4 regions of the Streptomyces sp. NPDC002851 genome follow, and region 2 is predicted to be linked to each of the others. Evidence: riboswitches for the same ligand, from Rfam matches in the RefSeq annotation. Region 2 holds a riboswitch; each other region holds the start of a gene.
The links. Region 2 has a riboswitch for cyclic di-AMP ahead of ACWD10_RS03505 (transglycosylase family protein). Riboswitches for the same ligand answer to the same signal wherever they lie in the genome.
Positions count from the first base shown of each region.

Region 1: linked by a shared signal. The riboswitch ahead of ACWD10_RS09070 (M23 family metallopeptidase) and the one ahead of ACWD10_RS03505 (transglycosylase family protein) in region 2 are both predicted to bind cyclic di-AMP.
Region 3: linked by a shared signal. The riboswitch ahead of ACWD10_RS36615 (M23 family metallopeptidase) and the one ahead of ACWD10_RS03505 (transglycosylase family protein) in region 2 are both predicted to bind cyclic di-AMP.
Region 4: linked by a shared signal. The riboswitch ahead of ACWD10_RS30555 (transglycosylase SLT domain-containing protein) and the one ahead of ACWD10_RS03505 (transglycosylase family protein) in region 2 are both predicted to bind cyclic di-AMP.

Region 1 covers NZ_JBSFUT010000006.1:133,570-140,963, forward strand. Annotated here, with positions in the region: gene ACWD10_RS09055 (DNA gyrase/topoisomerase IV subunit A) at 1-645, opposite strand, end outside; gene ACWD10_RS09060 (M16 family metallopeptidase) at 907-2,280, shown strand; gene ACWD10_RS09065 (M16 family metallopeptidase) at 2,295-3,677, shown strand; cyclic di-AMP (ydaO/yuaA leader) riboswitch at 3,926-4,086, shown strand; gene ACWD10_RS09070 (M23 family metallopeptidase) at 4,101-4,898, shown strand; gene ACWD10_RS09075 (GntR family transcriptional regulator) at 5,148-5,855, shown strand; gene ACWD10_RS09080 (HPr family phosphocarrier protein) at 6,136-6,417, opposite strand; gene ACWD10_RS09085 (bifunctional acetate--CoA ligase family protein/GNAT family N-acetyltransferase) at 6,575-7,394, shown strand, end outside.
Region 2 covers NZ_JBSFUT010000002.1:355,182-362,575, forward strand. Annotated here, with positions in the region: gene ACWD10_RS03485 (SurA N-terminal domain-containing protein) at 1-88, shown strand, start outside; gene ACWD10_RS03490 (nucleoside triphosphate pyrophosphohydrolase) at 191-1,177, shown strand; gene ACWD10_RS03495 (cytochrome P450 family protein) at 1,225-2,478, shown strand; gene ACWD10_RS03500 (transglycosylase family protein) at 2,629-3,537, shown strand; cyclic di-AMP (ydaO/yuaA leader) riboswitch at 3,766-3,942, shown strand; gene ACWD10_RS03505 (transglycosylase family protein) at 3,947-4,660, shown strand; gene eno (phosphopyruvate hydratase) at 5,059-6,339, shown strand; gene ACWD10_RS03515 (septum formation initiator family protein) at 6,461-6,979, shown strand; gene ACWD10_RS03520 (DUF501 domain-containing protein) at 7,124-7,394, shown strand, end outside.
Region 3 covers NZ_JBSFUT010000061.1:14,171-21,564, reverse strand. Annotated here, with positions in the region: gene ACWD10_RS36620 (tyrosine-protein phosphatase) at 387-1,181, opposite strand; cyclic di-AMP (ydaO/yuaA leader) riboswitch at 1,683-1,851, shown strand; gene ACWD10_RS36615 (M23 family metallopeptidase) at 1,856-2,770, shown strand; gene ACWD10_RS36610 (SGNH/GDSL hydrolase family protein) at 2,961-3,797, shown strand; gene ACWD10_RS36605 (PPOX class F420-dependent oxidoreductase) at 3,866-4,312, shown strand; gene ACWD10_RS36600 (MBL fold metallo-hydrolase) at 4,399-5,598, shown strand; gene ACWD10_RS36595 (ATP-binding protein) at 5,947-7,394, shown strand, end outside.
Region 4 covers NZ_JBSFUT010000037.1:27,576-34,969, reverse strand. Annotated here, with positions in the region: gene ACWD10_RS30570 (thermonuclease family protein) at 234-830, shown strand; gene ACWD10_RS30565 (hypothetical protein) at 979-1,236, shown strand; partial or broken gene ACWD10_RS30560 (transposase) at 1,490-1,594, opposite strand; gene ACWD10_RS30555 (transglycosylase SLT domain-containing protein) at 1,672-2,463, opposite strand; cyclic di-AMP (ydaO/yuaA leader) riboswitch at 2,466-2,630, opposite strand; gene ACWD10_RS30550 (hypothetical protein) at 3,474-5,282, shown strand; gene ACWD10_RS30545 (tetratricopeptide repeat protein) at 5,331-7,394, opposite strand, start outside.

The sequences.
Region 1 (7,394 bases), on a different contig from region 2:
GGCGCCCGGGTGCTTGATCAAGTGGCGGGCGGCGGCGATGACCTCGCCGAGGTTGTGCGGCGCCATGTTGGTGGCCATGCCGACGGCGATGCCCGACGCGCCGTTCACCAGGAGGTTCGGGTACGCCGCCGGGAGCGCGACCGGCTCCTTCTCCTGGCCGTCGTAATTGGGCGTGAAGTCGACCGTGTCCTCGTCGATCGACTCCGTCATCAGGGACGTCGCGTTCGCCATCCGCGCCTCGGTGTACCGCATGGCGGCGGGCGGGTCGTCGTTCCCGAGCGAGCCGAAGTTGCCGTGGCCGTCGACCAGCGGGACGCGCATCGAGAAGGGCTGGGCCATGCGGACCATGGCGTCGTAGATCGACGCGTCGCCGTGCGGGTGCAACTTACCCATGACCTCGCCGACCACGCGCGCGCACTTCACATAGCCGCGGTCGGGGCGCAGGCCCATCTCGTTCATCTGGTACACGATGCGGCGCTGCACCGGCTTCATGCCGTCGCGGGCGTCGGGCAGGGCGCGGGAGTAGATGACCGAGTAGGCGTACTCGAGGAAGGAGCCCTGCATCTCGTCGACGACGTCGATGTCGAGGATCCTCTCCTCGAAGTCGTCGTCCGGCGGTGGGGTCTTCGTGCTGCGGCGGGCCATCGCTGCTGCGGCTCCTTCACGTCCTGTACGGGGCAATCTCCAGTTCTGACGCGGACCATTGTGGACCGCGCCACTGACAACGCGGACCGCGACCCGTCCGATGAGGTCGGGTGGCGGCTGCTGAGGCCGTCGACCGCGCGCCGCGGACGCCCCGATCCGGGGACGGGAACTTCGCCAGATGTCCGCGCGCTTGCATACAGTGACAGGACTGTCCTGACGTGCGTCATCGACGCAATCCCACAACGCGATCGAAGGGACCACATGTCCATGGGTCACACGGCCACAAGGCAGGCCGGTTCCGGCGGCCTGACAGCGACCGAACACCGGCTGGCCAACGGCCTGCGCGTGGTGCTCTCCGAGGACCACCTGACCCCGGTCGCCGCGGTCTGCCTCTGGTACGACGTCGGCTCCCGCCACGAGGCCAAGGGCCGCACCGGCCTCGCCCACCTCTTCGAGCACCTGATGTTCCAGGGCTCGGCCCAGGTGAAGGGCAACGGCCACTTCGAGCTGGTGCAGGGCGCCGGTGGCTCGCTGAACGGCACCACGAGCTTCGAGCGCACCAACTACTTCGAGACCATGCCGGCCCACCAGGTCGAGCTCGCCCTCTGGCTCGAGGCCGACCGGATGGGCTCCCTGCTCGCCGCGCTCGACGACGAGTCCATGGAGAACCAGCGCGACGTCGTCAAGAACGAGCGCCGCCAGCGGTACGACAACGTCCCGTACGGCACCGCCTTCGAGAAGCTCTTCGCCCTCGCCTTCCCGGAGGGGCACCCGTACCACCACACCCCGATCGGCTCGATGGCCGACCTGGACGCGGCGACGCTCGAGGACGCCCGGACCTTCTTCCGTACGTACTACGCGCCGAACAACGCCGTCCTTTCTGTAGTGGGTGATATCGACCCCGAGCAGACCCTGGCCTGGATCGAGAAGTACTTCGGCTCGATCCCCGCGCACGACGGCAAGGAGCCCCCGCGCGACGGTGCCCTGCCCGAGCTGATGGGCGGGGAGCTGCGCGAGCTCATCGAGGAGGACGTCCCGTCCCGCGCCCTGATGGCCGGCTACCGGCTGCCGCACGACGGCACGCGCGCGTGCGACGCGGCCGACCTGGCCCTGACCATCCTCGGCGGCGGCGAGTCCTCGCGGATCTACAACCGCCTGGTGCGCCGCGACCGCACCGCCGTGGCCGCGGGATTCGGCCTGCTCCGCCTCGCGGGCGCGCCGTCGCTCGGCTGGCTCGACGTGAAGACCTCGCACGACGTCGAGATCCCGGCCATCGAGACCGCCGTCGACGAGGAGCTCGCCCGGTTCGCCGAGGAGGGCCCCACGCCCGAGGAGATGGAGGGCGCGCAGGCGCAGCTGGAGCGTGAGTGGCTGGACCGGCTCGGCACCGTCGCGGGCCGCGCCGACGAACTCTGCCGGTACGCCGTCCTGTTCGGCGACCCGCAGCTCGCCCTGACCGCCGTGGGCCGCGTCCTGGACGTCACCGCCGAAGAAGTGCAGGAGGTCGCCAAGGCCTGCCTGCGGCCCGACAACCGTGCGGTGCTGGTGTACGAGCCCGTGACCACCGATGACGCTGCCGACGCAGTCGACGCCGCCGCCGCGAACGACGTACAGGAAGAGGAGACGGCGAAGTGACCGAGCTCGCCACCATGGAGTTCCACCCGCAGCCCCAGGCGGGCCAGGCCAAGCCGTGGGCCTTCCCGGCCCCGGACCGCGGCGCGCTGCCCAACGGCCTGACGGTGCTGCGCTGCCACCGCCCCGGCCAGCAGGTCGTCGCCGTCGAGATCGTCCTGGCCGCCCCGCTCGAGGCCGAGCCCGAGGGCCTGGACGGCGTCGCCACCATCATGGCCCGGGCGTTCTCCGAGGGCACCGACAAGCACTCCGCCGAGGAGTTCGCCGCCGAACTCGAGCGCTGCGGCGCCACGTTGGACGCGCACGCCGACCACCCCGGCGTCCGCGTCTCGCTCGAAGTTCCGGTCTCCCGGCTGCAGAAGGCGCTCGGGCTGCTCGCCGACGCGCTGCGTGCCCCCGCGTTCGCGGAGAGCGAGATCGAGCGTCTGGTCCGCAACCGGCTCGACGAGATTCCGCACGAGCTGGCCAACCCCGGGCGGCGCGCGGCCAAGGAGCTCTCCAAGGAGCTGTTCCCGGCGAGTTCGCGGATGTCGCGGCCGCGCCAGGGCACCGAGGAGACCGTCGCGGCCATCGACGCGGCCGCCGTGCGGGCGTTCTACGAGGCCCACGTACGGCCCGCCACGGCCACCGCCGTCGTCGTCGGCGACCTCTCCGGCACCGACCTGGACGCGGTGCTCGCGGACACCCTCGGTGCCTGGTCGGGCGACACCGTGCCGCCCCGGCCGGTCCCGCCGGTGACCGCCGACGACACCGGCCGCGTCGTCATCGTCGACCGCCCCGGCGCCGTCCAGACCCAGCTGCTCATCGGCCGCATCGGTCCCGACCGGCACGACCGCGTGTGGCCCGCCCAGGTGCTCGGCACGTACTGCCTCGGCGGCACCCTGACGTCCCGTCTGGACCGCGTGCTCCGCGAGGAAAAGGGCTACACCTACGGTGTGCGCGCGTTCGCCCAGGTGCTGCGCTCCGCGGCACCCTCTTCCCCCGGAGGGGCATCCGGCGCCGCCATGCTCGCCATCAGTGGCTCGGTGGACACCCCGCACACCGGCCCGGCCCTGGACGACCTGTGGCAGGTGCTCCGTACCCTCGCGGCCGAGGGCCTCACGGACGACGAGCGCGAGACGGCCGAGCACAACCTGGTGGGCGTGGCCCCGCTGCGGTACGAGACCGCGGCCGCCGTCGCCGGGACGCTCGCCGACCAGGTCGAGCAGCAGCTGCCCGACGACTTCCAGGGCCAGCTCTACCGGCGCCTCGCCGAGACGGGCACCGTGGAGGCCACCGCGGCCGTCGTGAGCGCCTTCCCGGTCGACCGGCTCGTCACCGTCCTGGTCGGGGACGCCGCGGAGATCGCCGAGCCGGTGAAGGAACTCGGCATCGGTGAAGTGACCGTGGTTACCGGCTAGTCGGGCCCGCTCGGGCGTACGACGCGAGCCCGGATCGACCGACGACAGGACCCCGGTGGTGTCACGCCACCGGGGTCCAGTCGTCCCTGTATGTCGGTTTTCATCGCCTTCGCCCCTAATCCTCAAGCGGGTTGAGGGTCCGACCTGTGGTGTGCGCTACAAAAGCCCGTCTCCGTTTGTCGATTGAAAGATGTCCCGTTTAGCGTCGGTCCGGCTGTTCGTAAGGAATGCGTCGCGCCCGCGGCCCAGGACAGCCATCGCCGAGTCCCCGTACGGCGCGAGCCAGGGGAGCCGGGGACCCACACGCAGTCCCTGGGGTGAATCGGAGACCCCGCCCGACGGGGTGTCCGTAGGAGACCTTCCTGCTCCGAACCCGTCAGCTAACCCGGTAGGCGAGAAGGAAGGAAAGGACACCTCAACTTCATGGCCTTCGCCCGTGCCACCGGGAAGCACCGCCGTCCGAGCAGGCTGACCCGAAGGAGCGCGAACCTCGCCGGCGTCGCCGCCCTCACCACCACTGGCGTCATCGGCACTCTCGCCTCACCCGCGCTCGCCGCGGACACCAGGGCAGAGGGCAGCGGCCTCAACCAGGCCCTCACCATCGAGGACTCCATAGCCGACCACATCGGCGCCCAGGCCAGCGCGCAGCAGCAGGCCGCCGAGCGGGCCGCCGCCGCGAAGAAGGCCGAGGAGGAGGCCGCCGAGGAAGCCGAGCGCAGGGCCGCCGAGGCCGAGCGCAAGGCCGAGGCCGAGGCGAAGAAGGCCCGCGAGGCCAAGGAGCGCGCCGCCCGCGAGGCCGAGCGCAAGCGCCTCAACTCCTACGTCTCGCCGATACCCGGCAGCGCCATCTCCACCGGCTACAAGACCGGCGGCGCCGTCTGGTCCTCCGGCAGCCACTCCGGCATCGACTTCCATGCCGACTCCGGCACCCAGGTCGGCGCGGTCGGCTCCGGCACCGTCGTCGAGGCGGGCTGGGGCGGCTCCTACGGCAACAACGTCGTGATCAAGATGAACGACGGCACGTACACGCAGTACGGCCACCTCTCATCCATCAGCGTCACGGTGGGACAGCAGGTCACTCCGGGCCAGCAGATCGGGCTCTCCGGCGCCACCGGCAACGTGACCGGGCCGCACCTGCACTTCGAGGCCCGTACGTCCCCGGACTACGGCTCGGACATCGACCCCGTCGCGTACCTCCGCGGACACGGCGTGAACGTCTGACACCCCCGCTGACACCCCCGTACCACTCCGAAGGCCCCGGCACCCGCCGGGGCCTTCGGCGTATGCGCTCCGGTCGGCCCGTATGTGCACCGGTCAATTCCGGCCAAAAGATTTCCATGGATTCCGGTCGGCCATCGGAAAACCCCGTGTGCTGCAATAGAGTCACTGCACGAGCGCTGCGCGAGTGAGCGTCAATCGGCCGCGTTTCACGGGGATGCGGTGCATATTTCAAGAGGTGGAGGTCCGGCCATGCGCATTCCGGCGCACTCGGTATGCACGGCAATCCGGGACGACATCGTTTCCGGTGTCCATGAGCGCGGCAGCCGGCTCACCGAGGAGGTCCTCGCCCGCCGCTACGGCGTCTCCCGCGTCCCCGTACGCGAGGCGCTGCGCACCCTGGAGGCCGAGGGCTTCGTGATCACCCGCAGGCACGCGGGCGCGTGTGTGGCCGAGCCCACCGCGCAGGAGGCCGCCGACCTCCTGGAGATCCGGCTCCTGGTCGAACCCCTGGGCGCGGCGCGCGCCGCCCAGCGCCGCAGCGAGGCCCACCTCAAGGTCCTGCGCGGCCTGGTCCGCCTCGGCCAGGAGCGGGCCCGCCGCGGCCACGGTGAGGACCTGCGCTCCCTGGGCGGCTGGTTCCACGAGACGCTCGCCCAGGCCACCGGCAGCCCGGGCCTCACCGCGCTGCTCACCCAGCTCCGCCACAAGATCAGTTGGATGTACGCGGTCGAGCTGCCGTCCCGCCCCACGGAGGACTGGGCCGAGCACGGCGCGATCGTGGACGCCGTGGCGCGCGGCGACGCCGAGCGCGCCCGGGCGCTCACCGCCCTGCACACCGAGCGGGCCGCGACCGCACACCGGCTGCGCTTCCCCGGCGACGGGGCCCGGCCCACCAACCGCTCGATCGCGGTGAGGACTTCGCAACATTCCGTAAACCTGGCGAGCGGCCGCAATTAACAGGCGCCGTATACAAAGACAGTCGTCCGGTGGTGACGGCGGATTAATTCGCGCTGCCTTGCGCCGCCTTTTCGGGATGCGTGGGCGCGCATTTCAAGCACCGTTCGCGGCGCTATTTTTCAGCCTTCTTCTCCGCCCTTTCCCTGCCCCTTCCCCGCCCCTTCCTCGCCTCTCCCTCACCTCTTTCCCGGTCTCTTTTCCGGTGCCCGGAAACGCCGAAAGCCCGCCACCCTCGACGGGTGACGGGCTCTTGGCGCAGAACGTGCCTGTGCGGCAGGGCTCAGACGGTCTCGGGGAGCTCCTCGAGGCCCTCGGAGACCAGCTTCGCCAGACGGTCCAGGGCGGCCTCCGCGCCATCGGCGTCCGAGGCGAGGACGATCTCCTGGCCGCCCTCCGCGCCCAGGCCGAGCACCGCGAGCATGGACGCGGCGTTGACCGGGTTGCCGTCGGCCTTGGCGATCGTCACGGGGATCCCGGCGGCGGTGGCCGCACGGACGAAGATGGAGGCGGGACGGGCGTGGAGCCCCTCGGCCCAGCCGACATTGACGCGGCGCTCAGCCATGTGATGCTGCCCTTCAGGTGTCGCTCATGCGTTGTCTAGACCACTGTCTCATACCGGCAAGGGTGCTCCGGCCGGGCTTTCGTCCGGTGTGCACGGCCCTTCGGCCTTCTCAGAGTGCACCGCACGTCCTGGGGTCGCGACCCGTACTCTGACAGGCATGCAGACCCCGCAGGAGCACGCGGCATACCCCTCCCACTGGGAGGCGGACGTGGTCCTCCGTGACGGCGGCACGGCCCGGATCAGGCCCATCACCAGCGAAGACGCAGACCGGCTCGTCAGCTTCTACGAGCAGGTCTCGGACGAGTCGAAGTACTACCGCTTCTTCGCGCCCTATCCGCGGCTCTCCGCCAAGGACGTGCACCGGTTCACCCACCACGACTTTGTGGACCGGGTCGGGCTCGCCGCCACCGTGGGCGGCGAGTTCATCGCCACCGTACGATACGACCGCATCGATGAGAACGGCCGTCCGGCATCCGGTCCCGCCGACGAGGCCGAGGTCGCCTTCCTCGTGCAGGACGCCCACCAAGGCCGCGGCGTCGCGTCCGCGCTCCTCGAGCACATCGCCGCCGTCGCCCGCGAGCGCGGCATCCGCCGCTTTGCCGCCGAGGTGCTGCCCGCCAACGCAAAAATGATCAAGGTGTTCACGGACGCCGGATACCAGCAGCAGCGGAGCTTCGAGGACGGCGTCGTCCGCCTGGAGTTCGACCTGGAGCCCACCGAAGCCTCCCTCACCGTGCAGCGCGCCCGCGAACAGCGCGCCGAGGCCCGCTCCGTGCAGCGCCTGCTCGCCCCCGGCACGGTCGCCGTGATCGGCGCCGGGCGCCGCCCGGGCGGCGTGGGCCGCACCGTCCTGCGGAGCCTGGCCGGGGCCGGGTTCACCGGCCGGCTCTACGCCGTGAACAGCGCGTTCGACGCGGACCTCACCGACTTCGGGGAGCTCGACCCGGAGCTCGCCGGGGTGCCCGCGGTCCGCTCGG
Region 2 (7,394 bases):
GTACGGCGCGTGGGACGTGACCCAGAGCCGCCGGACCGACGTCCGGACCCCCTGGCTCCAGGAGAGCGAGCAGCGACAGCAGGCGTAGTCCGGTCCGGAGCGACCTCGGGACCGTAGTCCGGAACGGGCTCGGAACGGTCTTGAGACCCGGCCCTCACACCGCCCCACCCCGTCGCGTTAGGTTCAAGGGGTGAACGTAGAAGACGCAGGGCCCGGACTCGGGCGGATCGTGCTCCTGACCACCAGCCACCGCGTGGCCCCGGGGCTGCTCTCCTGGGCGGCCTGGGAGACCCTGCGGGGCGCCGACTCCGTGGTCTGTGCCGACTCCGGGCACCCGCAGCTGCCGTTCCTGCGCGAGGCCGGGGTGCGGATCGAGGTGGCGGCGCCGACCGCCGAGGAACTGGTCGACGCCACTGAAGGCGGCCGTACCGTCGTGGTCGTCGCCGGGGGCGAGGGCGAGCCGCGGCTCACCGACGGGCTCGCCCGGCTCGCCGGGTCCGGCCGGTTCGCGATGCCCGACCTGGAGCTGCTCCCCGGTTCGTACGATCTGCCGGGCGCCCGGCTCCTCGACCTCGTCCAGGTCATGGACCGGATCCGCCGCGAGTGCCCCTGGTCCTCGCAACGTACGCACAAGGACCTCGCCAAGTACGGCATCGAGGAGGCGTACGAACTCGTCGAGGCGATCGAGGCCGGGGACCGGGACGAACTCCGCGAGGAGCTCGGCGACGTGCTGCTCCAGGTCGTCTTCCACGCGCGGATCGCCGAGGAGGCCGACCCGGAGACGGAGGGCGAGCCGTTCTCCATCGACGACGTCGCCGGGGGCATCGTCGCCAAGCTCATCCACCGCCACCCCCATGTCTTCGGCGAGGAGACCGCCGAGACCCCCGAGGACGTCAAGGCGCACTGGCTGCGCACCAAGGCCGAGGAGAAGCAGCGCGAGTCGGTCACCGAGGGCGTGCCGCTCGGCCAGCCCGGCCTCGCGCTCGCCGCGAAGCTCGCCTCGCGCGTCCGTACCGCCGGGCTCGACGTGCCGCTGCCGGCCGGCGACGGCATCGGCTACGAACTGCTCGCCCTCGCCGTGCGCGCCGAGCGCGAGGGCACCGACCCGGAGTCCGCGCTGCGCGCCGCCGCCCGCGCCTACCGGGACGCGGTCCTGGCCGCGGAGGCCCGGGCGTGACGACCCCGACGCACCACCCGCACCACCCTTCGGAGGCCGCCTGCCCCGTGACGGGGGCCGCCGCCGGTCCCCAACCCGAGCTGTTCACCTGGGAGTTCGCCAGCGACCCGTACCCCGCGTACGCCTGGCTGCGCGAGCACGCGCCGGTGCACCGCACCGAACTGCCCAGCGGCGTCGAGGCCTGGCTCGTCACGCGGTATGCCGACGCCCGGCAGGCCCTCGCGGACCAGCGGCTCAGCAAGAACCCGGCGCACCACGACGAGCCCGCGCACGCCAAGGGCAAGACGGGCATTCCGGGCGAGCGCAAGGCCGAGCTGATGACGCATCTGCTCAATATCGACCCGCCGGACCACACCCGCCTGCGCCGCCTCGTCTCGAAGGCGTTCACACCGCGCCGGGTCGCCGCCTTCGCGCCCCGGGTGCAGGAGCTCACGGATCAGCTGATCGACTCCTTCGCCGGGCGCGGCGAGGCCGACCTCATCCACGAGTTCGCCTTCCCGCTGCCCATCTACGCCATCTGCGATCTGCTCGGCGTACCGCGCGAGGACCAGGACGACTTCCGTGACTGGGCCGGGATGATGATCCGGCACGGTGGCGGCCCGCGCGGCGGGGTCGCCCGCTCGGTGAAGAAGATGCGCGGCTATCTCGCGGAACTCATCCACCGCAAGCGCACCGACCCCGATGAAGACCCGGCCGACTTGATCTCCGGCCTGATCAAGGCCAGCGACCATGGCGAGCACCTCACCGAGAACGAAGCCGCCGCGATGGCGTTCATTCTTCTCTTCGCCGGTTTCGAGACGACGGTCAATCTGATCGGGAACGGGACCTACCAGCTCCTGCGTCACCCGGACGAGCGCGCGCGGCTTCAGCGGTCGCTCGCCGAAGGGGAGACCGGGCTTCTGGAGACCGGTGTGGAGGAACTGCTCCGGTACGACGGGCCGGTGGAGTTGGCCACCTGGCGGTTCGCCACCGAGGCGCTCCGTATCGGCGGGCAGGACATCGCGCCCGGCGACCCGGTGCTCGTGGTGCTCGCGGCCGCCGACCGGGACCCGGACCGCTTCGACGGGCCGGACACGCTCGACCTGTCCCGACGTGACAATCCCCACCTCGGCTACGGCCACGGCATCCACTACTGCCTGGGTGCGCCGCTCGCCCGCCTGGAGGGCCGGACGGCGCTCGCGACTCTGTTGCGGCGCCTTCCTGACCTGCGGCTCGGGGTCGATCCGGGCGATTTGCGGTGGCGCGGCGGGCTCATCATGCGCGGACTGCGCACGCTGCCCGTGGAGTTCACGCCCCAGTAATGCCGGGTTCCGCTACGCCCCGTTCCTGACGGGCCATCAGTACTGTGACTTTCACGTGATCTCCGCTGTATCGGGTTGTGACTGGCGTTCGACTGTGGCTAGGTTCACTTCCGCTCGACCCGCACCAGCAGTCACGCGAAAGGCAACCGCATGCTCTCCGGGAATGGCCGCCATCGTCGCCCCCGTCAGGCCCCGGCCCTCGTCGTCGCGGCCGGGGTGACAGGTTCGGCCCTCGCCATCCCGCTGCTCGGCGCCACGAGCGCGCACGCCGTCGAGGGTGCCGTCTGGGACCGGCTCGCCGAGTGCGAGAGCGGCGGCGTGTGGAGCGCCAACATGGACAACGGCTACTACGGCGGCCTCCAGTTGACCCAGGCGACCTGGGAGCAGCACGGCGGCCTCGACTACGCGCCGCGCCCCGACCTGGCCAGCCGGAGCCAGCAGATAGCCGTGGCCGAGAAGATCCTCGACGAGCTGGGGCCGGACGCCTGGCCCACCTGCGCCCCGGTCTCGGGGATCGACGAGGGCGAGCCGAACCCGATCGAGACGCTGCTGCCGTCGGAGCCGACCGAGCCGACGGATCCGGCCGGGACTCCTGACGACCCGTCGGCCACGCCGTCGGACGATGCGACGGCGACACCGTCGGGCGATGCCACGCCGAAGCAGGACGATGCGGAGAATCCCGACAATACTGACAACGGTGGCGAAGGCGACAACTCCGAAGCGAGCCCCGAGCCTTCGCCCTCCGAGCCGACCGAGCCGTCTGGGTCGACCGAGCCGTCCGAGCCCTCCGAAGGCTCCGGCCGCCACCGTGGCGATCCCGCCCCCGAGACCCCCGACAGTGACCGCGACGGCGGCTCCGGGCGGCACGCCGACCGCGGTGGTTCCGGGCGCGACGGCGGCAACTACACGGTGCGCGCCGGGGACAGCCTCTGGTCCATCGCCGAGAGCCGGGACGTGGACGGGGGTTGGGCCGCGCTGTACGGCGCGAACGAAGAGGTCGTCGGCGACGACCCGGACCTCATCGTGCCCGGTCAGGTCCTCGATCTGGGCGGAAAGTAGCGGCAGTTGCCGCTCTTGCCGAAGGCCGGGCGAACCCTCCGCTTCGGGCTGAATGTCCGTTATAAAAGACCTTGATCACTCCTGGGCGACTCGTGAGAGATGAGTCTCATCGATCGTGATCGGCTTGGTATTTCAAGGGATCGCATGTTTACGGTCGTGACCGCTCGCCACTGGCGGGCCCCGATGGCCGTCACGCCGAATCCTGCCGGCGGCCACTGGGAACAGTCGTCGCGTAAAGCGCCGTAGGCAGGAGCGGGGGACCCAAGGTTTGTGCCGGGCCCGGCCGTTGAGCAATCAGCGGCCGCGGGGACGGCTTGGGGTGTAGTCGCGCTCAAGGAACGTGACCGGGCAACTCACTTGGCCCGAACCCGACAGCTCACCTCGCAGGCGTCGGTGAGGGGATAACTCCATGCTGTTTTCCGGCAAGGGCAAGCACCGTCGTATGACCAAGGCCGACAAGGCCACCCGCGCGATAGCCGTCGCCGGTGTCGCCGGTGCCGCGGTCGCCGCGCCGCTCGTGACCGCGGGTTCCGCCTCCGCCGCCACCACCTCCGAGTGGGACGCCGTGGCGCAGTGCGAGTCCGGCGGCAACTGGTCGATCAACACCGGCAACGGCTACTACGGCGGCCTCCAGTTCTCGGCCTCCACCTGGTCCGGGTACGGCGGCACGGAGTTCGCGGCCACCGCCGACCAGGCCTCGAAGGACCAGCAGATCCAGATCGCCGAGAAGGTCCTGGCCGGTCAGGGCAAGGGCGCCTGGCCGAACTGCGGCACGGGCCTCTCCAACGCCGCGTACGACGGCGGCGGTTCGCAGCAGAGCGCCCCCGCCGAGCAGAGCGCCCCGGCCGAGCAGGCCGCCCCGCAGCCGGAGCGCAAGGCCGAGCAGCCCGCGTCCCGCGCGCAGGAGCGCCCGGAGCCCGCGAAGAAGACCGTCGAGACCCCGACCGGCAAGAAGGTCAAGAAGGGCGACGGCGAGTACAAGGTGAAGTCCGGAGACACCCTCTCCAAGATCGCCGAGAAGCACGACGTCAAGGGTGGCTGGAAGAAGCTCTTCGAGCTGAACAAGGACGTCATCGACGACGCCGACCTCATCTACCCGGGCCAGCAGCTGCACCTGAAGTAACGCCCGCGGCAGCACGGCCCGCGGGCGCCGAGCCCGCACCATCCCCCCACGCTCCCCGCCCCGGCGCGCGTTCCCCCGTACGCGCCGGGGCGGGGTCATGCCGTACGTCCCGCGAGCCGGAACCGTCCGCTCCGCGATGACCGTTCCGACTGCGGTGCCGACTGCGGTGCTGACTGCCGTTCCGACTGCCGTGCCGATTACCGTCCGGTAGAAATCGGGGCGCTTTGCCCCGGTAAGGCGGCCTTCCGGCCTCTTTTCGTCCCAGCGGACGGGCGGTCGGCTGGCTGAAGGCCCGCGGGCGGTTAGGCTCGTGAGACGCAAGGCAAAGCAAGGTCGGTCGCAATGGCGCGGCCCTCGTGCAAGCACAGCTATGCGTCACATTCCAGAAGGAGATGCTCGTGCCGTCCATCGACGTCGTCGTAGCCCGGGAAATCCTGGACTCCCGAGGCAACCCCACGGTCGAGGTCGAGGTCGGCCTCGACGACGGCAGCACGGGTCGTGCTGCCGTTCCGTCCGGCGCCTCCACCGGCGCCTTCGAGGCCATCGAACTCCGTGACGGTGACCCCAACCGTTACCAGGGCAAGGGCGTGGAGAAGGCCGTCCTCGCCGTCATCGAGCAGATCGGCCCGGAGCTCGTCGGGTACGACGCCACCGAGCAGCGCCTGATCGACCAGGCCATGTTCGACCTGGACGCCACCGACAACAAGGGCTCCCTGGGCGCCAACGCCATCCTGGGCGTCTCCCTCGCCGTGGCCCACGCCGCCTCCGAGGCCAGCGACCTGCCGCTCTTCCGCTACCTGGGCGGCCCGAACGCGCACCTGCTTCCGGTGCCGATGATGAACATCCTGAACGGCGGCTCGCACGCCGACTCCAACGTGGACATCCAGGAGTTCATGATCGCCCCGATCGGCGCGGAGTCCTTCTCCGAGGCGCTGCGCTGGGGCACCGAGGTCTACCACACCCTCAAGAAGGTCCTGAAGGACAAGGGCCTGGCCACCGGCCTCGGCGACGAGGGCGGCTTCGCCCCGAACCTGGGCTCCAACCGCGAGGCCCTGGATCTGATCCTCGAGGCCGTCAAGCAGGCCGGGTACGTCCCCGGTGAGCAGATCGCCCTCGCGCTCGACGTCGCCGCCTCCGAGTTCTACAAGGACGGCAAGTACCTCTTCGAGGGCAAGGAGCGCTCCGCCGCCGAGATGACGGAGTACTACGAGGAGCTCGTCGCGGCGTACCCGCTCGTCTCCATCGAGGACCCGCTGTTCGAGGACGACTGGGCGGGCTGGAACGTCATCACCCAGCGGATCGGCGAGAAGGTCCAGCTGGTCGGCGACGACCTGTTCGTCACCAACCCGGAGCGCCTGGCCCGCGGCATCGAGGAGAAGTCGGCCAACGCTCTGCTGGTCAAGGTCAACCAGATCGGCTCCCTGACCGAGACCCTGGACGCCGTCGAACTGGCCCAGCGCAACGGCTTCAAGTGCATGATGTCGCACCGCTCCGGCGAGACCGAGGACGTCACCATCGCCGACCTGGCCGTCGCCACCAACTGCGGCCAGATCAAGACCGGCGCCCCGGCCCGCTCCGAGCGCGTCGCCAAGTACAACCAGCTCCTGCGCATCGAGGAGATCCTCGACGACGCGGCGGTGTACGCCGGGCGCAGCGCTTTCCCCCGCTTCAAGGGCTGAACCGGCTTGAACGCGCTGGACAGGGCCTAGGCCCCGGGCGCTAGCCAGTCGTTCGTACGTCCCCGCACTCGGTCCCGTACCGTGTGCGGGGACGTACGCGCGTAACGGGGAGGCGAGTGAGGTGGCCAGAGGGAACGCGGGTGAGGAGAACCGGGACCGGTTCGCCACCACCACTACCCGGATCCGGCTGCTCGGCGAACAGACCGCCGCCCGCGTCTACCGCTCCCAGACCCGGCGCCAGGCCCGCCGCTCCCGGCTCACCGGCCGCGCGGCGCTGCTCGCCCTGGTCCTGTGCTCGCTGATCGTGGCGCTCGCGTATCCGGTACGGCAGTACGTCGCCCAGCGCGCCGACATCCAGGAACAGGAGCGGCAGCTGGCCGAGGCCCGTGCGGAGACCGAGCGGCTCAGTGACGCGAAGGCCCGCTGGCAGGACCCGGCGTTCGTGGAGCGCCAGGCGCGCGAGCGGCTGCACATGGTGCGGCCCGGCGAGACCGCGTTCACGGTGCCGGACTCCGGCTCCGATGCCGACGCCGCGTCCGAGCGCCGCCGCTCCGACCCGGCCGGTACCGACCGCGCCTGGTACGTCAACCTCTTCGACGGCGTGGACAAGGCGGACCGCCGCACCGACGCCGACGACTGAAGCACGCTTGAAGCCCCGAAGCCCCGAAGCCCCGAAGCCCCGAAGCCCCGAAGCCCCGAAGCCCCGAAGCCCCGAAGCCCCGAAGCCCCCTCTCCCGTGACCACCGCTCATGTGACCACTGCACCGAAAGACTCAAGAACCGGCATGGAAACCCCTCCGCCCACCACCGAGCGCACCGAGCCGACCGAGGCCGATATCGCCGCCTTCAAGGAGCAGCTCGGCCGCCCGCCGCGCGGCCTGCGCGCCATCGCGCACCGCTGCCCGTGCGGGCAGCCGGACGTGGTGGAGACGGCGCCGCGGTTGCCCGACGGCACGCCGTTCCCGACGCTGTACTACCTGACCTGTCCGCGGGCCAACTCGGCGATCGGCACCCTGGAGGCGAACGGCGTCATGAAGGAGATGACCGAGCGCCTCG
Region 3 (7,394 bases), on a different contig from region 2:
CCGGCTGTGTCGATATGCGGCTAACGCCGCGTGAGGGGGCTGCGCCCCCAGCGCCCCCCTTCGCCCCTGAACGGGGCTCGTCCTCAAACGCCGGACGGGCTGAGTTGATGCCCCACCCGCAGGACACCGTCGGACGAAGATCCGTAAGGACCTACCGCCAGGCGGGCGCCCCCGGCCGGGGCATGCAGGCCCTGCGGGTCAAGGGGCGGCTGTGGCTGCGCCTCGGGGACGCGGAACACGTGCCCCGCCCGCAGTCCACCGCACCACCCTCAACCGAGGCGCTTCGCGCCACCCCCTGGTCCAGCGCGACAAGGGAGCGGGGTCTGGGGGGCGCAGCCCCCAGGAGCGGTCAGCCGGCCGACGGTGCGGATACGTGATCCGGAAGATCAGTCGAGCAGGTTCGCGCGGAGCCGCTCGCGTAGCTCGGGCGTGAGGCCGAGGCCCTCGGCGAGATACCGCTCGACGCTGCCCCAGTTCTCCTCGATCGCGCCGAAGCCCGCCCTCAGGTACTCGGCGCGGGCGTCGAACATCGGCCGGAGCAGCTCCGCGGCCTCCTCGGGCATGGCCTCATTGGGGTTGCCGCGGTGCATCTTGTAGCGGCGGTGGGCCGCGTTGGACTCCAGGTAGTCGGCCTCGATGGCGTCGCGCTCCACGCCGACCGCGAGCAGGGTCACGGCGATCGACAGACCGGCCCGGTCCTTACCGGCCGCGCAGTGCATCAGGGCCGGGACGCTGTCCTCGGCGAGCGCGCGCAGGACCTGGCTGTGCTCGGTGGTGCGGTGGGTGATGATCGCGCGGTACGAGGCGGTCATCCGTCCGGCCGCCTTGCCGTCGGCGAGCGCAACGCGCAACTCGGACATATTGCCGTCGCGGACCATCTTCCAGAACTCGGCGCCGTCGGCCGGGTCGGAGAGCGGCAGGTTCACATTGCGTACGCCGGGGAGTTCGACGTCCGGCCCTTCGAGCTTCTGGTCGGCGGAGTTACGGAAGTCGAAGATGGTGTGCAGGCCGAGCGAGGTGAGGAACGCCGCGTCCTCGGCGGTGGCGTGTGCCAGATGGCCGCTGCGGAAGAGCCGACCCACCCGTACCCGACGGCCGTCCACGGTCGGCAGTCCGCCCACGTCACGGAAGTTGCGCACCCCGGTCAGCTCGGGCTCTGTCGACGGGACCTGCTGCGTCACGGGGGCTCCTCCCGGTCGTTCGCCGACGGCGTTCGTCGGCTGGGGTGCGCGGTCGCGCCCGCGAAGGGCGCGCGCCCTTGACCATACGACATGGATTCCTACGGTAATCCACGGCTGTGCGGCGTGAGATGGGCCGCCGGATGCCCGCACGGCCATCCGGGCTTACGCCCGCTTGTGTCGCACTGTGAGCTGTATGCCCGATTCGAATGCTTCGTCTCGTCTATGCGGATTAGCAGTATTAGCGCCAACTGGCCCTGGAATAAGGGGCTGTGGCCCTGTCGCGTGAGCAGGGTCATAAAGGTGACGGTGCGTGGCGATCTTCGCGGGCGGAATTCCCCGGGTATGGCGTTGGTAAAGCGCATTTCTCCACGGAGTGTGACCGCAATTCCGGGAAAGGATCACCGGCGTTCTGCGGCGGGGGAATTGATTGCTTGTGGCCGCGCTCATTGCTCGATTACGGTCGCCGACGTCCGGGCGGACGCCCAATCCTGCCGCCGTCCGGATTTCCCCACACCCACCCGTGCACGGCAGGAGCGGGGGACCCATCGGTAAGACGCCGTTTCCGGTCCGCCCGGAGCGGCTTGGGGTGAAGTCGCGTGGTTCCGACTACGCGGCCGGGCAACTCCAGCCCGAACCCGACAGCTCACCTCGCAGGCGCCGGAGAGGAATTCGTCATGCCCGCGAAGGGTAAGCACCGCCGTCCCAAGTCCCTGCGGATAGGCCGCGGTTTCGCCGCCGCGGGTACGGGTGGCGCAGCGCTCGCGCTGCCGCTGTTCGGCGCCACCGCGCACGCCGCCGCCCCGGCCGCGGCCCCCGCCGCGCCGTCCGCCGTCCAGTCCGCCCCCGCCGCCGCGCAGAAGGCCCCCGCCAAGTACACCGTGGTGGCCGGGGACTACCTTGCCAAGATCGCCGACGAGAAGAACGTCGAAGGCGGTTGGAAGCAGCTCTACAAGGAGAACCGCAAGGTCGTCGGCGACGACCCGGCGCTGATTCATCCCGGCATGAAGCTGACGCTCGACGCGCCCGCGAAGGCCGACGCCAGGCCCGAGAGCAAGCCCAAGCCCGAGAGCAAGCCCAAGCCCGAGAGCAAGCCCAAGGCCAAGACCTCCGCCGAGGCCGAGCCCGAGGCCGACGCCAAGTCCGGTGCCAACGAGGCCTCTCCGGCCGCCGCCGCGCCCGCCGCCGGTGGCTTCTCCGCCCCCGTCGAGGGCCCGATCTCCACCGCGTACCGCACCGCGGGCGCCATGTGGTCCAGCGGCTACCACACCGGTACGGACTTCGTCGTCCCGACCGGCACGCCCATCAAGTCCATCGGCGACGGCACCGTCGTCTCCGCCGGGTGGAGCGGCTCGTACGGCAACGAGGTCGTCGTCCAGCACGCCGACGGGCACTACTCGCAGTACGCCCACATGACGTCCCTGGACGTCTCCAGCGGACAGACCGTCAGCGGCGGCCAGCAGATCGGTCTCTCCGGTTCCACCGGCAACTCCACCGGTCCGCACCTGCACTTCGAGGTCCGCACCGGCCCGGGCTACGGCTCCGACGTCGACCCGGTGGCCTACCTGCGGTCGCACGGCGTCGCGCTCTGACGCTCCTTCGGCGGGCGGACGCGCTCTTTCTGCGGGCGGACGGAACCGGAACTCCGGTGCCGTCCGCCCGTTTTGCGCTATTCCCGCTTGGGGGAGTCTTTACCGGTGGCCTATCTCACCCGTAGTCAACCCCCTGGGACCGCTTATTACGGTGGCGTAGGTCACGTACGAAGGTGAAGGATGTCCCGACGTGGCAGACGATTCGACTCCTTTCATCCGCAGTGACTCCACCGGGCCGGGCCAGTTCGTGTCGTACGCGGCGATCGGCGACAGCTTCACCGAGGGGGTCGGCGACCCCGGCCCCGACGGTGCCTTCGTCGGCTGGGCGGACCGCCTCGCCGTACTGCTCGCCGACCGGCACCCCGAGCACACCTTCCAGTACGCCAACCTCGCCGTGCGCGGCAAGCTGCTCGACCAGATCGTGGCCGACCAGGTCCCGCAGGCCCGGCGGCTCGCCCCCGACCTGGTGAGCCTCTGCGCCGGCGGTAACGACATCATCCGGCCCGGCTCCGACCCCGACGACGTCGCGGAGCGGTTCGAGCGGGCCGTCGCCGACCTCGCGGAGGCGGCCGGGACCGTCCTGATCGCCACCGGCTTCGACACCCGCGGCGTGCCCGTGCTCAAGCACCTGCGCGGCAAGATCGCCACGTACAACGTGCATCTGCGGGCCATCGCGGACCGCTACCGGTGCCCGGTGCTCGACCTGTGGTCCCTCAAGTCCGTGCAGGACCGGCGGGCCTGGGACGGCGACCGCCTGCACCTCTCCCCGGAGGGGCACACCCGCGTCGCCCTCCGTGCCGGTCAGGTGCTCGGCCTCGAGGTGCCCGCCGACCCGGACCAGCCGTGGCCGCCGCAGCAGCCGCGGGGCACCCTCGAAGTGCGGCGTGACGACATCCAGTGGGCCCGCGAGTACCTGGTGCCATGGATCGGGCGCAGGCTGCGCGGCGAGTCGTCCGGCGATCACGTCGCGGCGAAGGGCGCCCGGGACCCGTACGCCCTCAAGAAGCAGCTCGAAGAGGCCTCTTGAACGGGTGAAATCGGTGGATTCTCCCGAATCCGGTGGAATCGTCGCCGCGGTGCGCGCGTTGAGCAGGTATGGCAAATGACGCGAACCAGGACGCCCTGCTGCGGCTGCTCTCGGAGTACAACGGCGGGGTGGTCGTCACCCTGAAGCGGGACGGGCGCCCCCAGCTGTCCAATGTGATGCACCACTACTACCCGGACGAGCGCATTCTCCGGGTCTCGACCACGGATGACCGGGCCAAGACCCGCAACCTGCGCCACGACCCGCGCGCCAGCTACCACGTGACCAGTACCAACCGCTGGGCGTGGACGGTCGCCGAAGGCACGGCCGAGCTCACCCCCGTGGCGGCGGACCCCGGGGACGCGACCGTGGAGGAGCTGATCACCCTCTACCGGGACGTGCAGGGCGGCGAGCATCCGGACTGGGACGACTTCCGGGCGGCGATGGTCCGCGACCGGCGCCTTGTCCTCCGTCTCCACGTCGAGCGGGCCTACGGGCAGCCCCAGGGCCCGCTCTAGGGGTGGAGATCGCACCCGCCGCCCATAATGAACACGGCGCTCCGACAGGAACTCGGTGCTCCGACCGCAGTCCCGCAGGAGGTTCCGTGACCGGCATCCGTTCCCTACGCTCCGGGCTCCGCTCGCTGCGGCCCGAATCCTTCGGCGCCGAGCCCAGCGGGGAACGCCTCGCGCGGATCCGCAGGTCACCGCAGTTCGCGCACGGCCGGTTCCAGAACCCGGTGGCGGCGGAGATCGGGCCGAAGGGCTCCACGATCGAGTTCGCCAAGCAGTTCTTCGACCGGCGCGAACGCCCCCGCAGGGCCCCGGCCGGAGTCGTCCCCCTGCACGCCACGACCCTCGCCGACCTGGCCCGGCCGTCAGCGAGTGGGCTTCGGCTCACCTGGATGGGGCACTCCAGTGTGCTCGCCGAGATCGACGGCCGACGGCTGCTCTTCGACCCGGTGTGGGGCGAGCGCTGCTCGCCCTTTCCGTTCGCCGGACCCAAGCGGTTCCATCCCGTGCCCGCGCCGCTCGCCGAGCTCGGCCCGGTGGACGCCGTGGTCATCTCGCACGATCACTACGACCACCTGGACATGCCCACCATCAAGGCCCTCGCCGACAGCGACACCGTCTTCGCGGTGCCGCTCGGCGTCGGCGCCCACCTGGAGCGCTGGGGCGTGGCCGCGGACCGGCTGCGCGAGCTGGACTGGCAGGAGAGCACCAAGATCGCCGGGCTCTCCCTGACCGCGACCCCGGCCCGGCACTTCTGCGGCCGCGGCCTGCGCAACCCGCAGCACACCCTGTGGGCCTCCTGGTCCGTCGCGGGCCCCGAACACCGGATCTTCCACAGCGGGGACACCGGCTACTTCCCCGGCTTCAAGGACATCGGCGCCGAGCACGGCCCGTTCGACGCCACGATGATCCAGATCGGCGCGTACGACACCGAGTACTGGCCGGACATACACATGACCCCCGAAGAGGGCATCCACGCCCACCTCGACCTTCAGGCCGGACCGCACGGCACGTTCCTGCCGATCCACTGGGGCACCTTCAACCTCGCCCTGCACCCGTGGGCCGAGCCCGGCGAGGGCACGCTCGCCGCGGCCGCTGCGGCGGGGGTCGCGGTCGCGGTGCCGCGCCCCGGGGAGCCCTTCGAGCCGACCGCGGAGACGCTGCCGCGGGAGGCGTGGTGGCGTGGGGTGGCGGGGGAGTCGGCGCCGGGCCTGCCGTCGGGCACGACCGGCACTGATACGGCGCAGAGCAGCGGGGGCGAGGGGCGCATTTTCAGCCCGTCCGGCGTTTGAGGACGAGCGCGTTCAGCGCGACCGGGGGTCTGGGGGCGTAGCCCCCAGGTAGCGGGCGTAGCCCACAGGTACGGCAACCGAGCCGACAGGGCAAAACGTGCTGCGCAAGACCGGACACCCCACGGGAACACGCGTTTGACCTGCGATTCGGTCGTTTGCGCGGGGCATCATGCCAGAGCCGGAACAGCTTCGCTGGAGTTTGTCAACTGCCTCTCGCACATGAGGCGTTCGCGACTACGGTGTGTGCGCGTCGATCCACGTGCGGTGCAATTCTGTGCCGCGCGCCGATCGATTGCGTCATGCCGTGCGCAGGGAAACTCCGATACGCCGATCAGCTGGAGCCCGCTGATGTCTCACCTCCGCCAACCGTCCGCACGCGCAGACCGCCGTGAGGGCGGACGGCACGGCAGGCCGGGCCCCCGCACCGTTCAGCCGCTGCCCGAGACCCAGATACGTCGCCAGCTGCTGCGCACCGCGGTGCTGCCCGCCGCCGCCGTGGCCCTGTGCGGGGCCGCAGCCGTCTTCCTCACGCTCCGGTGGTCCGGGGGCGTCGCGACACCCGAACTGTGGGCCGTCCTCATCGGCTCCGGCGTCATCGCCGTGACCGGTGTCGCGGCCGCCGCCCGGTCCGCCGACCGCTGGGCACGCTCCCTGCTCGACCGCCTCGCGGGCATGCGCCGCACCAGCGCACGCGGCCAGGCCGACCTGCGGGAGCTCGTCGAGCAGCTGCGCCGCGGTGAGGGGCCGCCGCAACGCCGCGCCGGGGGCGTCCAGTTGGGCGTCCGCGGCGATGAACTCGACCAGCTCGCCGGGGAGTTGGGCCGCGCACACGAGGTCGCCGTCGCGGCCGTCGTGCAGGCCTCGCAGCTCTCCAGCCACGCCGGAAGCGAGCAGAAGGTCGAGGTCTTCGTGAACCTCGCCCGCCGCCTCCAGTCCCTCGTACACCGCGAGATCCAGCTGCTCGACGAGCTGGAGAACGACGTCGAGGACCCGGAGCTGCTCAAGGGCCTCTTCCACGTCGACCACCTGGCCACCCGCATCCGTAGGCACGCCGAGAACCTCGCGGTGCTCGGTGGCGCCATCTCGCGCCGCCAGTGGTCGAAGCCGGTCACCATGACCGAGGTCCTTCGCTCCGCGATCGCGGAGGTCGAGCAGTACCCGCGGGTCAAGCTGGTGCCGCCGATCGAGGGCACCCTGCGCGGGCACGCCGTCGCCGACGTCATCCACCTGCTCGCCGAACTCGTCGAGAACGCCTCGCTGTTCTCCTCGCCGCACACACAGGTCCTGCTGCGCGCCAGCTACGTCACCGCCGGTCTCGCCGTCGAGGTCGAGGACCGCGGGCTCGGCATGCCGGTCACCGAGCAGAACAAGATGAACGCGCTGCTCTCCGACCCGGATCAGGTCAATGTGGCGAGCCTGCTCTCGGACGGGCGGATCGGCCTCTTCGTGGTCTCCGCGCTCGCGCGCCGCCACGGTGTCGCGGTGCGACTCCAGAGCAATATCTACGGCGGTGTCCAAGCCGTGATCGTGCTGCCGCAGGGGCTGCTCGGCCCGGAGGCGCAGCAGCAGCAAGGCCAGGCCACACAGAACCAGGTGCGGGTCCAGGAGCAGGAGCAGGAGCAGGGTCGGCTTCCGGGGCAGAACCAGGACCCGGCGCAGATCCCGCAGGCCACCCAGTCCGCCCAGGCCACCCCGATTCCGCAGGCCCCGCAGCCGCCGGAGCAGGCGCCCGCGGGCGACCGGATCCCGGCGCCCGCGACCAAGGAGCCCGCGCAGGTCTCCGGGTCCGCCACGGC
Region 4 (7,394 bases), on a different contig from region 2:
AGTCCCGGCAGCCCCGCCCGCGACGCCCCAGACGCCTCAAGCACCCCTGGATTACCGCGGTCCTGGTCCTTCTCGGCCTCGTTCTGGGCCTCGGTGGCCTTGGAACACTCCTGGAAGAAGAACGGACACCCACGACACCGCCACCGACTCAGACGGAACCGCCGCCCGAGCCGCGCGAGGGACCCACGACGCCGACCACCGAGCCACCGACCACACCGTCGACGGGCGTAGTAGTGCTCCGGATCATCGATGGCGACACCATTGAGGTGCGCGGCGACGGCAGCATCGTGCCGAAGGACACCGTGGCCCGGGTACGACTCCTGGAGATCGACGCCCCGGAGCGAGGTGCCTGCTTCGCTGACAAAGCCACCGCTCGCACCGCCGCGCTGCTGCCGACGGGCAGCACCGTACGCACCGAACGCGATACCGAGCTCACCGACCGCTACGACCGCTATCTGCTGTACGTGTGGAACGAGCAGGGCACCTTCGTCAACGAGTCCCTCGTCCGCAGCGGCCACGCCAAGGCGGTCCTCTTCCCGCCCAACGACAAGTACTGGCCCGCTGTCTCCCGTGCCGAGAATGCCGCCGAGCAGGCCGGGGCCGGTCTGTGGACCGCCTGCCCCAGCCCTCCTCCCGAGCCCCCACCCACTACGCCGGACACGCCTGAGCCTGCGCCCCCGGAGACCCCCACGCGTCCCGATCTGCCGCCTGGACCTCCCGCCGGCCCCGACGTGGACTGCTCGGACGTGTCCGGCCCGGTCTGGGTCGGCCCTGTCGATCCGCACCGGCTCGACCGTGACGGCGACGGCATCGGCTGCGAAGCCGACTGAATGAGCCGACACCAGCGCACTGGACCCGCTCCTTCGCGTGGTGAGGAGCCGAACCCCTACGGTGATGGCAGCGTGCTGTGGTCCACCTCCCAAGTGACGGGCCCGACCGCGCAGTTCGGCCGCATCCGCTTCTGATCCGGAGGAGACGGTGGGGTTCACCGCACAGCACGACGACCGCGGGCGGCTCGACGCCACACAGCTCGACCTCGGTTGCGGCTGGGCGTGGGAGGCCGTCCACCGCGCCCGCCGCCGCGTCGCCATGGCCTGCCCCGAGTGCGCGCATCCGATGCACGCGAAGGTCTCCCGCCACGGCCTGCGGTTCTTCGCCCACGAACCCGGCTCGCCCACCTGCGCACCGGCCGGTGAGTCCATGGAACACCACCTGCTGAAGCTGGAGCGGGCGTGAAGCAGTTCATCGGCGGCGTGGGGCCTGGCGGGGTCGGGCCCGTGCGCTAGTACTCCAGTCTGGATTCGCGTGTTCTCGCGTGGTGTTGTTTATCCGGAGGAATTCGCTGAGCAGTGCCGTACACAGGCGATCCGGGTTTTTGATCTCGAACCGCTCGACAGCCACCGGATGCTGCCCTCGTCGGATCCGCCGAACGTCAACTGGAACGCCCCGTAGTACGACACCTCGGCCAGGGAGGGCAGGGTCTCCACTCTTCCTCACCCCGGGTCCGCAGCGAGCGCAGAACCTTCGACCAGAACGGCTTCGATTCGCCCTCGCCGACCATCATTCCGAGGAACTCGTGGTGCCCGGCGATTGAATGTCGCGGCCTCAGACAGGCCTGAGCCCCGGACACTTGGCGCGCCGGGGCTCACAGCGGACGAGACGGGATGCGGTCTAGTACGGGCCGTTCACATTGTCGATCGAGCCGTACTTGTCGGCCGCGTAGTTACAGGCGGCGGTGATGTTGGCGACCGGGTCGAAGCTGTCGAACGGCGTGTCAGGCACGTGGTAGGCCTCGAACGTGGGGGCGATGACCTGCAGGAGCCCCTTGGACGGGGTTCCGGCGGCAGCGTTGGAGTCCCAGTTGTTGATGGCCATCGGGTTGCCGGAGGACTCTCGCATGACGTTGCGGTAAATGCCCTCGTAGGTGCCGGGGATGCCGTGCTGGGCCATGATGTCGAGCGACTCCTTGATCCAGCCGTCCAGGTCGTTGGTGTAGGACTTCTTCGCCGGGGCGGCGGCGGGCTCGGCTGCGGGCAAGTTCTTGCGCTCGGAGCGATCCGCCCGCTCGGCGGACTCCCTGGCGGCGGCTGGCTTCTTCGCGGGCTCGGCCGAGGCCTTCTTGCCGAGGGTCAGCTTGAGACCGGGGTGGATCAGCCGCGGGTTGTCGCCAACGGCGCTGCGGTTGTCCTTGTACAGCTTCTTCCAGCCGCCGCTGAGGGAGTGCTCTTGGGCGATCGCGGAGAGGGAATCGCCCGCGGCGACGACATAGGTCTTCGGTGTCGCGGCGGGCTTGGCGGCCGTACTGGACGTGCTGGCCGTGCCGGCCGTGCTGGACGGCGCCGCGCCGGCGGCGGTCGCGCCGAGCACCGGGAGAACGAGCGCGGCCCCGCCCGTGCCTGCGGCGGCGATGCTCCGGGTGAGCGAGCTGGACTTGGGGCGGCGGTGCTTTCCCTTTGCGGGCATGACGAATTCCTCTCCGTCGCCTACGAGGTGAGCTGTCGGGTTCGGACGGGAGATGTCCGGCCGCACTGCGTATGCGGCTTCACCCCGAGCCGTTCCGGAATCCGGATCGGCGACTTACCTGGGTCCCCCGCTCCTGCCGTGGGTTAGTGAGTAGGCGTGAGGTTTTCCGGACAGCGGCAGGATTCGGCGTTCCATCCGGATTGACGGTGACGTTAGGCGAGAAAGTCCGGACGGAACAAGACACGAATTCAGATAGCGAATGAATGAGGCCCGCCCTTGGCCACCAGAACCCCTTGCCCCCTTTGATCAAAAGAGCCAACTCTCTTTGCGCAGAACGGAAGTGCGCTCAGCGGCTCTCCGAGGCCACATCTGCCGGTGTGACTCATTTAACTGAACGGCCTGCAGGTTGGAATGCGACTCAAAGGCATATCGGGGCACACCATTCCACACGTCTCTCCTTAATGCAGACAGCCAGTTATGCAAGCCATCAATAACGGCAAGAAGTGACTTCTCTGTGCGAAGCCGGACATCCCGCAGAGATCGCCCTTCGCAGAGAAACGGGCATGTCGCCATAAATGTCCCACCGGCCGTACCCGGCCCTCCCGCTCGGGTGGCCCTGCCCGACAGCACGGACCGACGGAGGCCCCCCGCAGCCCTTAGGCGTCCCGCCCGGGGAAGTGGCACAACAAGAAGATCGACAGCTGGTACGTCTTCGTCGACAACCTGCGCCCCGGGCAGCACAGCCGACGACCCGTTCGGCGCCCTGATCATGGGCGACAAGCTCAACGGCGTGCACAACATCGAGTGCACCGTCCAGAACGTTGAGCGCGTGCAGAACGGCTTCGACTCGCTGGCGCCGAGGATCTCGGGGTGCCCGGCCATCGAGCTGCCCAAGCTCACCCGCGCCCGACCCACCGCACACCCGGCGCCCCCACCGCGCCGCCCCGCCCCGCCCCCGTTGGTTATCGTGGCCGGTCATAGGTGCGGCGAGGCAAGTGTGGGGGCGGACGGTGGCAGCGGAGCGGGGGCGGGACCAGGACGGGTGGATACGTGTTCCGGTCGGGTACGACGCCGCGCGCTGGGCCACGCGTGGGCGGTGCCGCCGGGTGCTGCTCGTGGTGCACAACGTCACTTCGGCGACCCGGCTCCTCGACGTACTCCCGCTGTTCCACGACGACCTGCGGGTCCAGCTCCTGGCCACCTGCACCGAGTCCTCACCGTTCCGCGCGGGCGTGGCCGAGCTGTTCGCGGAGCTCGGGGTGCCGGTGCTGCCGTGGGAACAGGCCGTCGAGACGCCCGTGGACCTGGCCGTGTCGGCCAGCCTGGGCGGTCAACTGCACCTGGTTCAGGGGAAGTTGGTGGTGCTCTCACACGGTGTTGGCTACACTAAGAGGCTGGCGACACCGGACACCGGACACCGGACACCGGACACCGGACACCGGGCGCCTCTCGCCTCGGGTCGCGGCTCCGCCCCGCCTGTCTTCGGTACGGCTCCCGAGTGGCTGCTTCACAACGGCTCCCCCGTCGCCGACGCCCTCGTCCTCTCGCACCCCGAGCAGCTGGACCGGCTGCGCGCCGGGTGCCCCGAAGCGGCCCCCACGGCGGTGCTCGCCGGGGATCCCTGCTACGACCGGCTGCGCGCGGCCGCCCCGTACCGTGACCGCTTCCGCCGTGCGCTCGGCATCCGGCGCGGTCAGCGGCTCGTCGTCGTCAACTCCACCTGGAATCCCGAGTCCCTCTTCGGCGACGGTGGCGGCAGCGACGTACTGCCGACCCTGCTGCCGCGCCTGACCGCCGAGCTGCCCGCCGACGAGTACCGGCTCGCGGCCGTCCTGCACCCCAACATCTGGCACGGGCACGGCCCCGGACAGCTCCGTGCCTGGCTCGACCGCGCCCGCCGCGGCGGCCTCACCCTCATCGACCCGCTGCACGCCTGGCGGCAGGCGCTGCTCGCCGCGGACGCGGTGATCGGTGACCACGGCGCGGTGACGTACTACGCGGCGGCGCTCGGCAGACCCGTCCTGCTCGGCGCCGCGCCCCTGGAGGGCCTCGACCCGGATTCCCCGGCCGCCGACTTCATCCGCCGGGCGCCGAAGCTCGCGCCCGCCGCTGCGCTGCGTCCCCAGCTGGAGCGGCTGCTCGCGGAGCACGTACCGCTGCCCGGGCCCGCGGAGTTCACCACATCCATGCCCGGCGAGTCCGCGGCCCGGCTGCGCCGCCTCTTCTACGACCTGATGTCCGCCCCCCAGCCCGAGGACGCGCCCGCCTCGCTCGAACCCCTGCCCCTGCCGCCGTACGAACCACCCGCGCACACCACGGCGTTCCGGGTCCTGACCCGGCTCGTGGGGGCGGGCGAGGTCGCGATGCGGCGCTACGCGGAGACGGCCCACGCACCGAGCGGCGAGGGCGGCACGGACCTTGACTGGGCGGCGCACACCTCCATCCACGAGGACACCCGCGAGCCCGGCCAACTCGACCTCGCCGACGTCGTCTTCCGACACGGCCGGGCCGACGACCCACGGCTCGGCGGCCCGGAGCGCTGGACGGCGGAGGTGCTGCGGCGGCACCCGCACTGCGCCCTCGCGGTGTACGTCACCGGGCCCGACGCCTGCACGGTGCGCACCCGCGACGGCGTACTGCTGCGACTCGCCTCGGCCGACCCGGACGGCGCCGACCCGGTGGCCGCCGCCTCGGCCCTCTTCGCCTGGCTGGCGGCGGGCAAGTCCCCGACGGAACTGTGCACTTCGGGCCTGCGGGTGCACACGGGGGCGACCGCCCACGCGGTGACGGGGCACCAAATCAGCCCGTCCGGCGTTTGAGGACGAGCGCTCCCTTGCTGCACCGATACGTGATCCGTAAGACCCTCCCTAGCTTCGCGCAGCCACGCACCGCTCCCGCAGCCGCCCCAAATAGTCCAGGTGGAACTCCGCCTGCTCGCGCCCCAGCGCCGCCTCCGCCGAGTCGATCAGCGGCAGGGCCGCGGCCGGGTTGCCGGAGTCGAGGCGGACCTCGGCCAGGTCCGTGAGCGTGCGGGCCGTGTTGTATGCCTCGCCCTGCTCGCGGAAGCAGGCGAGCGCGGTTTCGAGGTGCGCGGTCGCCGGGGCGTGTTCGCCGAGGCGGCCGAGTGCCCGTCCGCGGTGGCGCCGCAACAGGGCGCGGGCGCGAGGCAGATCGGGTGCCCCCTCGTCGCCCGGGCCGATGCCGTCGAGGATCGTATCGGCCTCCTCGAAGCAGTCGTACGCCTCCTGGAAGCGCCACTGCCGCAGCCGCAGCAGCCCGAGGAACTCCACGGCGGAGGCGTGCCCGCGTACATGGCCCGCGGCCCGCTCGTCCCGGACCGCGGCGTGCGCCTCCCGCTCCGCTTCGTCGAAGTGCCGCAACTCCATGAGGGAGAGGGAGAGTTGGGCGTGCAGGGCGGCCGATGCGCGGGTGCCGGGTGCGTGCCGGTCGGCGGCGCGTACCGCGGTACGGAGGGCGGGGAGCAGCATCTCGTGGTGGCCGGCCTTGAGTTGCAGTGGCCAGAGGGCGCGGGCGAGCAGTGCCGCCGTGGTCGGGTCGCCGAACTCCTCGGCGGCCGCCACCGCCCGTGCCAGGTTGTCGCGTTCGGCGACCAGGGCCGCGAGCGCCGTGCCACGGTCGGGGTACGCACCGGGCTCGACTCCTTCGGGCAGCTCGGGCACCCGCCAGCTCTCCGGCAGCGCGCCCCGGGCGGCGCGCAGCGCGAGGTGAAGGAGCGCCTCGACGGTGTGGCGTACGGCGGTGGCGCAGGCCGCGAGGCCGTCGGTCTGTGCGGCGCGTTCGGCGTGCCGTCGTACCCCGGGGCGGAAGCGGTGGCGGCCGTCGTCCGTGGGCTCGAGGAGGCGGAGTCCGGCGAGTTCGGTGAGGAGTTCGGCGGCTTCCGGCTCGGGCGTGCCCGCGGCGCCCGCGGCCATGGTGGGGCCGATGGCGGGCCAGTCGTACAGGCCGAGGCGGCGGTAGAGGCGGGCGGCGGCCGGGGTCGCGCGGCGGTAGGCGTCCTCGGCGGCGTGGTGCACCGGGTCGGACGGTTCGGCGTGGGTCATGGGCCGCATCTCCTGCGACTGCGGTTCGGGCGGCGTGCGGGGCGCGGGGGCGGGGGCGACCGCCGAAGACAGAGTCAGGTGCGGCACCGCGGCGCGCAGCGCGAACGGGGATCCCGCGCACCGTGCGAGCACGCCGGGCAACGCGGCCCGGGCCGCGGCAACGGCTTCCTTCCCGGCGAGGTCGGTGAGCAGCCGCACGGCGTCCTTGTCGGGGAGCGGGCCGACCGGTACAGGCAGCGCGTCGAGGCCGGGCAGCGGGTGCCGGGCCACGACCAGCGTGAAGACGCCGGTGCCCGCGGTGAGCAGCGGGAGCACCTGCGCGGCGGAGTGGGCGTGGTCGAGGACGACGAGGAGGCGCCGGTCGGTGACGTACCGCTGGAAGCGTTCCTTGCGGCCGTCGAGGGTGGGTGGCATCTGCTCGTCGGGGAGGCCGAGTTGGCGCAGCAGGCTGGCGAGGGCCGCGGTCGCGCCGGTGGCGCCGTCGAGGGCGTGGCCGCGGAGGTCCACGTAGAGCTGACCGTCCGGGAAGAGCTGTTCCTTCCCCTTCGCGGTCTCTGCCGCGCGGACGCCCCAGTGGACGGCGAGGGCGCTGGTGCCGATGCCCTCGGGACCGTGCAGGAGGGCGACGCGGGGGCGTCCGTCGGGCCGCCGCTTCGCCTCGCGGAAGAGGCGGCGCATCGCGTCCTCACGGTCCTGGAACCACCGTATGGACGGGCCGATCCGCGGGGTCGCGGCGGGCGGGGTGTCCGTGGCGGCGGGCACGATGGCCGCGAACGCCGCCCAGGCGTGGCGGAGTTCGGGGTCGTGCTCGAGGGCCTCGTGCACCTGCCGGGCGACCGCGGTGAGGTCGGCGGCGGCGCCGGGCGCGGG